Nitrobacter winogradskyi Nb-255: one gene and its partner. The protein of the gene in region 1 interacts with the protein of each later gene in a pairwise test. Links are inferred from orthologs where the notes say so. Each region holds a gene or a part of one and is shown in the gene's direction. Other genes may lie near its edges.

The links.
Region 2: the proteins of NWI_RS14320 (region 1) and NWI_RS02310 interact in binary tests that used the Escherichia coli proteins (3 or more experiments, as listed by UniProt). The link is inferred for Nitrobacter winogradskyi Nb-255 from one-to-one orthologs.

What each region holds. Positions count from the first base shown.
Region 1 is NC_007406.1:2,996,207-2,999,513, reverse strand. What follows is about bases 108-3,099. They hold NWI_RS14320 (sulfate/molybdate ABC transporter ATP-binding protein), read left to right. Parts: upstream 108-1,074; coding sequence 1,075-2,124; downstream 2,125-3,099. Other genes in these bases: NWI_RS14310 (3-hydroxybutyrate dehydrogenase), read left to right, coding at 3,056-3,099; NWI_RS14315 (CAP domain-containing protein), read left to right, coding at 2,411-2,920; cysW (sulfate ABC transporter permease subunit CysW), read left to right, coding at 216-1,085; cysT (sulfate ABC transporter permease subunit CysT), read left to right, coding at 108-204. In the rest of the region: more of cysT, read left to right, coding at 1-107; more of NWI_RS14310, read left to right, coding at 3,100-3,307. UniProt on the Escherichia coli protein: Part of the ABC transporter complex CysAWTP involved in sulfate/thiosulfate import. Responsible for energy coupling to the transport system.
Region 2 is NC_007406.1:499,892-503,070, forward strand. What follows is about bases 123-2,986. They hold NWI_RS02310 (glutamate-5-semialdehyde dehydrogenase), read left to right. Parts: upstream 123-840; coding sequence 841-2,133; downstream 2,134-2,986. Other genes in these bases: proB (glutamate 5-kinase), read left to right, coding at 123-514; NWI_RS02315 (nicotinate-nucleotide adenylyltransferase), read left to right, coding at 2,173-2,805. In the rest of the region: more of proB, read left to right, coding at 1-122; rsfS (ribosome silencing factor), read left to right, coding at 3,021-3,179. UniProt on the Escherichia coli protein: Catalyzes the NADPH-dependent reduction of L-glutamate 5-phosphate into L-glutamate 5-semialdehyde and phosphate. The product spontaneously undergoes cyclization to form 1-pyrroline-5-carboxylate.

The sequences.
Region 1 (3,307 bases):
GAGTATGGCTCGGTGATTTTCATCGCCGGCAACCTGCCGAATGTGTCGGAGATCGCGCCGCTGCTGATCGTGATCCGCCTGTCGGAATTTCGTTACGCCGACGCGACCGCGATCGCCGTGGTCATGCTTCTGGTGTCCTTCCTGGTGATTTTCGTCATCAATCGCTTGCAGCGCTGGGCGCGGGCGCAAGAGCAGGCGTATTAGAGGTGACGCTGATGTCCGAAGCCGCTTTCGCGATTTCGCGCGACCGCAATGACGCCCGCTCCGAGCCGCGCTGGGTGCGCGCATTGCTGATAGGCCTTTGCATTCTGTTTCTCACGGTGTTCATCGTGTTGCCGCTGACGATCGTGTTCGCTGAGGCGTTCGCCAAGGGCGGACAGGTGTATTTCGCGGCGCTTGCCGAACCGGAAGCGGTGTCGGCGATCAAGCTGACGCTGACGGTCGCGGCGATTTCGGTCGGTCTCAATCTGGTGTTCGGTTTGATTGCCGCATGGGCCGTCGCCAAGTTCGAGTTTCCCGGAAAGACGCTGCTCATCACCCTGATCGACCTGCCGTTCTCGGTCAGCCCCGTCGTTTCCGGTCTGGTGTTCGTGTTGTTGTTCGGGGGACAGGGTTTTCTCGGGCCCTGGCTGCAGGATCACGACATCCAGATTCTGTTCGCGCTGCCCGGCATCGCGCTGGCGACGACGTTCGTGACCTTTCCCTTCGTGTCGCGGGCGCTGATTCCGTTGATGCAGGAGCAGGGGACGGCGGAAGAAGAAGCCGCGCTGTCGCTCGGCGCTTCCGGGCTGCAGACCTTCTTTCGTGTCACGCTTCCGAATATCAAATGGGGCCTGCTCTATGGCGTGCTGCTTTGCAACGCGCGCGCGATGGGCGAGTTCGGTGCGGTCTCCGTGGTTTCCGGTCACATCCGGGGTGAAACCAACACGATGCCGCTGCTGGTTGAAATCCTGTATAACGAGTATCAGTTTGTGGCGGCGTTCGCGGTAGCATCGTTATTGGCGCTGCTCGCATTGATCACGCTGATTGCGAAAACGATTCTCGAAGGGCAACTCGACGAGGGGCGGCAGACGCGTGAGCATTGAGCTGAAAAATATCGTCAAGAGGTTTGGCGCATTCTCCGCGCTTAACAACGTCGACCTGACGATCGGGGATGGCGAATTGCTGGCGCTGCTTGGTCCGTCGGGCTCGGGCAAGACGACGCTATTGCGGATTATCGCCGGGCTCGACTGGCCGGACAGCGGCTCGGTGTCATTCGACGGCGAGAACGCGTTGGCGCGCGGAGCAGGTGAGCGGCAGGTCGGCTTCGTATTTCAGCACTACGCTTTGTTCCGCCACATGACGGTCTTCGAGAACGTCGCGTTCGGCCTGCGGGTGCAGCCGCGCGCCATACGCAAGGACGAAGCCAGTATCCGCGCGCGGGTCAAGGAACTGCTCGATCTGGTGCAACTCGACTGGCTCGCTGACCGCTATCCGAGTCAACTCTCCGGCGGCCAGCGTCAACGCATCGCGCTCGCCCGGGCGCTGGCCACCGAGCCCCGCATCCTGCTGCTGGACGAGCCGTTCGGTGCGCTCGACGCCAAGGTGCGGAAGGAGTTGCGTCGCTGGCTGCGCTCGCTGCACGAGGAAATTCATGTCACCTCGGTGTTCGTGACTCACGATCAGGAGGAAGCGCTTGAAGTCGCAAACCGCGTGGTGGTGATGGACAAGGGCAGGATCGAGCAGATCGGCAAGCCGGGCGAAGTGTATAACAGCCCGGCGACAGCGTTCGTCCATGGCTTCATCGGGGAGTCCATTGTGCTGCCCGTCGATATCCAGGACGGCGTGATCCGGCTCGGCGGCACGCCGCTGAATATCGCCGCGGAGTGCGGCGCGTCGGGGCCCTCGAAGCTGTTCGTCCGCCGCCACGATATGCAGATCAGCCCGCCGGGCTGGGGTGGACTCGAAGGCACCGTGCGGCGGGTGCGGAGCTTCGGTCCGATCCAGCGCGCCGACATCGCATTGTCGGACGGTCAGGGTGAAACCGTCATCGAGATCGATGCGCCGCGTGACCGCGAGCTTCGCGATGGCGAGGTCGTCGGATTGCAGCCCAGGCGCTATCGCATTTTCGCGGACCGCACCTAGAGCATGATCCGATCAAGAGGTCGCGATAAAGCCGTGCGAGCGCGGGAAACGGGACACTCGGGATCATTCATCTTTCAGCCATTGTTGATGTGCAACAACTGCGCTCATTGGGGCTGGTGGCCCGATTCCGACATTCGTATCCGGTCCAACTCATCTCTTGCGATGTCTTGCGATGGCTGGAATCGAGGGCCGCCAGCAAATGCAGGTTGCTCGTGTCCTTTCGAATCCGAAGTTCGCTACGGAGGGCGCAGTATGACGAGGCGAACTTCGGATTCGGAACACCAGGATGATCCGCACTTTTGCCGTGCTTCTCGGCCTGCTGCTTGTGGCTGGATGCGTTACGGAAAAGCCGGCTGCCAGGGAGCAGCCGGCTTTCTATCTCGACATGGCGCACGGCGGGGCCAAGCTGGATTCTGTTATGGCGGCCTCGATGATTTCCGGCTATCGCGCCAACAACGGCCTCGGTCCGGTGACGGTTGATCCCGAACTCATGAAGATTGCCGAGACGCAATCGATGGCGATGGCCAAGCGCAACAAGATGGATCACGACGTTGCCGGGACGCTGCCCAAGCGGCTGGCGGCGGCCGGCTATCCGGCGACGCTGGCGGTCGAGAATATCGGCGCCGGTTATCATACCCTCGCGGAGGCGTTCTCCGGTTGGCGCGATTCGCCTCCCCATCGGGCGAACATGCTCAAGAACGGCGTCACGAAACTGGGCATCGCCGCGAGCTATGCTCCGGAAACCAAGTACAAGGTGTTCTGGACGCTGGTGTTGGCATCCACGGGCGAGCGATAACGACTGCGTGGAGTAAGCGTCGTCGTGCGCGGGTGGGCTTGAGCGCGAAGCGGCTTGACCGGCGACATGGTCGCCGGTGCTTTGACGGCAGCGCGGCGCGGCTTTGATGATCCGCGCTTCCGACAGGAGAGGGTGATGACGAAGTTGAAAGGCAAGACCGCGGTCGTGACCGGATCAACCAGCGGCATAGGCCTGGCCTATGCCCGCGCCTTCGCCGGCGCCGGCGCCAATGTCGTGATCAACGGGCTTGGCGCCGAGGCTGACATCGAGAAGGCGCGCTCCGGCCTCGAGGCGGAGTTCGAGGTCAAGGCGGTCTACTCGCCTGCCGACATGACGAAGCCCGCCGAGATCGCCGGCATGATCGAACTGGGCGAAACAACCTTCGGC
Region 2 (3,179 bases), 2.5 Mb from region 1 along the record:
CAGCGCCGCATCCGAGCTGTCGCGCGGTGGAATGCGGACCAAGATCGAGGCAGCGAAGATCGCAACGACCGCCGGCACGCACATGCTGATCGCTTCAGGCACGATCGAGCATCCGCTGCGGGCCATCATGGATGGAGGTCCCTGCACATGGTTTCTGACGCCGGCCAATCCGGTCACGGCGCGCAAGCGTTGGATCGCCGGTTCGCTGGAGCCCAGGGGGACGCTCGCGATCGATGCCGGCGCGGTGGCGGCGCTGCGCGCCGGCAAGAGCCTGCTTCCGGCGGGCGTGACCCGGATTGACGGGCATTTCGCGCGGGGCGATGCCGTCATCGTGCGCGGTCCGAACGGGCATGAGATCGGCCGCGGCCTCGTCGCCTACGACGCCGCCGACGCCGACAGGATCAAGGGGCGTTCGTCTTCCGATGCCGCGCAGCTTCTGGGGGTTCGCGGCCGCGTCGAAATGATTCATCGCGACGACCTCGTGGTCGGCGGGCCACTCGGCGATTCCGCTTAGAGCATGATCCCGACCCGAAGGACCGCGCCGGCGCAAAGTGGAAACCGGTTTTCGGAAATGATCATACTCGAACAGAAAGACAAATAGCGGTCTGGTTCAGCGCAGTTGAAACAGATTCCAGAGCGGGATGAGGAAAAAGTGTCTAGAGCATTTCCCGGCGAAGCGGATGACCTGTTCGCCGTAAGAAAATGCGACCAGCTGGCAGCGGGAGCATGCTGGAATCAAGCAGCCTCGGTCTTGCGAGGACAGTCGTCTCACGCCTCGCCGGGCCCGGATTTATATGTTAGGGATATGACAAGCACATACGATCGAAGACTGTTACCCGAATGACGGCTCCCATGAAGGCGATCGGCGCTCCGGCCGATCTTCCCGTGTTGATGGGCGACCTCGCAGCACAGGCGCGCGAGGCCGCGCGCTCGCTCGGGCTCGCTTCAACGGCGCAGAAGAACGAGGCGCTCGATGCGATGGCGCGCGCGATTCGAAGCAATGCGGCTGCGATCCTCCAGGCCAATGCGCAAGACGTCGCGGATGCACGCGCCGGCGGCGCCACCGCCGCTTTCCTCGATCGTCTCACGCTGACGCAGGCGCGCGTGGAGGCGATGGCCGACGGCGTGAAGGTGGTTCGCGAGATAGACGATCCGGTGGGGCGGGTCACCGAGCGCTGGCAGCGTCCCAACGGCATGACCATCGAGCGCGTGCGGGTGCCGCTCGGAGTGGTCGCCGTGATCTTCGAGAGCCGTCCCAATGTCTGCGCCGACGCCGGCGTGCTCTGTCTTAAATCCGGCAACGCCGTGATCCTGCGCGGCGGCTCGGAAAGTTTTCGCTCATGCCGCGCGATTCATGCGTGCCTGGTCGAGGGATTGCGCGAGGCGCGATTGCCTGAAGCGGCGATCACGCTGGTGCCGACGCGCGACCGCGCCGCGGTCGGGCTGCTTCTGAGCGGGATGAATGGCGGCATCGACGTGATCGTGCCGCGCGGCGGCAAAAGCCTTGTCGCGCGTGTCGAGGCCGAGGCGCGCGTGCCGGTGTTCGCGCATCTTGAAGGCGTCAATCATGTTTATGTCGATGGCGCCGCCGATCTCGCAATGGCGAAGGCGGTCGTGCTCAACTCGAAAATGCGCCGCCCCGGCGTTTGCGGTGCGGCCGAAACGCTGCTGGTCGATCGCTCGGGCGTACGGGATATTCTGAAGCCGCTGGTCGAAGCGCTGATCGAGGCCGGTTGCGAGGTGCGCGGCGATTCCGACGTGCAGGGTGTCGATCCGCGGGTCAGGTCCGCGGCCGACAGCGACTGGAATACCGAATACGGCGACGCGATCATTTCCGCGCGCGTGGTCGACGGTTGCGGCGGCGCGATTGATCATATCCAGCGTCACGGCTCGCGCCACACGGATGCGATCGTGACCGAGGATCCTGAAACGGCGGCCCGGTTTCTCAACGAGGTCGATTCGGCGATCGTGCTGCACAATGCGTCGACGCAATTCGCCGACGGCGGGGAGTTCGGCTTCGGGGCTGAAATCGGCATTGCCACGGGCAAGTTCCACGCGCGGGGGCCGGTTGGCGCCGAGCAGTTGACGAGCTTCAAATATCGCGTCCATGGTGACGGGCAGGTGCGCCCGTGAGCGCGCCCGGATCATCCTGCGGGTGGCGCGGGGATTGATTTGGGGTCGCGTTCCGTCGTCTCACGCGCCATCCCGCTTCATTCCGATGGCATGCGTATCGGCCTGCTTGGCGGCTCGTTCAATCCGCCTCACGCCGCGCATCGCGCCGTCAGCCTGTATGCCCTGAAGCGGCTGGAACTCGACCGGGTCTGGTGGCTCGTTTCTCCCGCCAACCCGCTCAAGGACGCGCGGGCGCTACGCGCTCTCGGCGAACGCGCCGCCGCGGCGTCGGCCGTAGCGAATGATCCGCGCATCGACATTAGTTGTCTCGAAGCCGTCATCGGAACGCGCTACACCATCGACACCATAACCTATCTGCGACGCAGGTGCGCGAACGTGCGCTTTGTCTGGATCATGGGCGCCGATAATCTGGAGCAGTTTCACCGCTGGGAGAACTGGCGGCGGATCGCCGCCGCGGCGCCGATCGCGGTGGTCGATCGCCCGCCGCACAGTTTCCAGGCTCTTGCAGCGCCAGCCGCGCAGGCGCTCGCGCGATGGCGTTTGCCGGAAGCGAGGGCCGACCGGTTGGCCTCGCACCGCCTGCCTGCCTGGGTTTTCCTCACCGGAATGAAATCGCGGTTGTCTTCGACTGGGCTGCGGAACCAGGACGGAACATGGAGGACGGGGAGCTAAAAACCTGAAGCGCTCTCACTGGATTCTTGAAACCTTCTCCCCTACATGCGTATTATAGATCTTCGGGCGCTGGGGTTCGGCGTCGGTACCGTGAAAGGAAATGGTCCCTGACCGCACCTGTATTGTCCAGGCCCGCTTCATCCGCCTCGCTCGGATCGTCGACGCCGAAGAGAACGGCGGCCAAGACCGACAGGCCTGAAACCCGAACGTCTTTGGTGGCTCCCCTCAGTCCGGAGGCGCAGCCCGACGTTGAACAAACCCTCAGGCTGATCCTTTCGCGCCTTGAGGATATGAAGGCGGAAGATGCGGTCACCATCGGCCTGCGCGGCAGGTCGGCTTTTTCGGATTACATGGTGGTCGTCACCGGCAGGTCC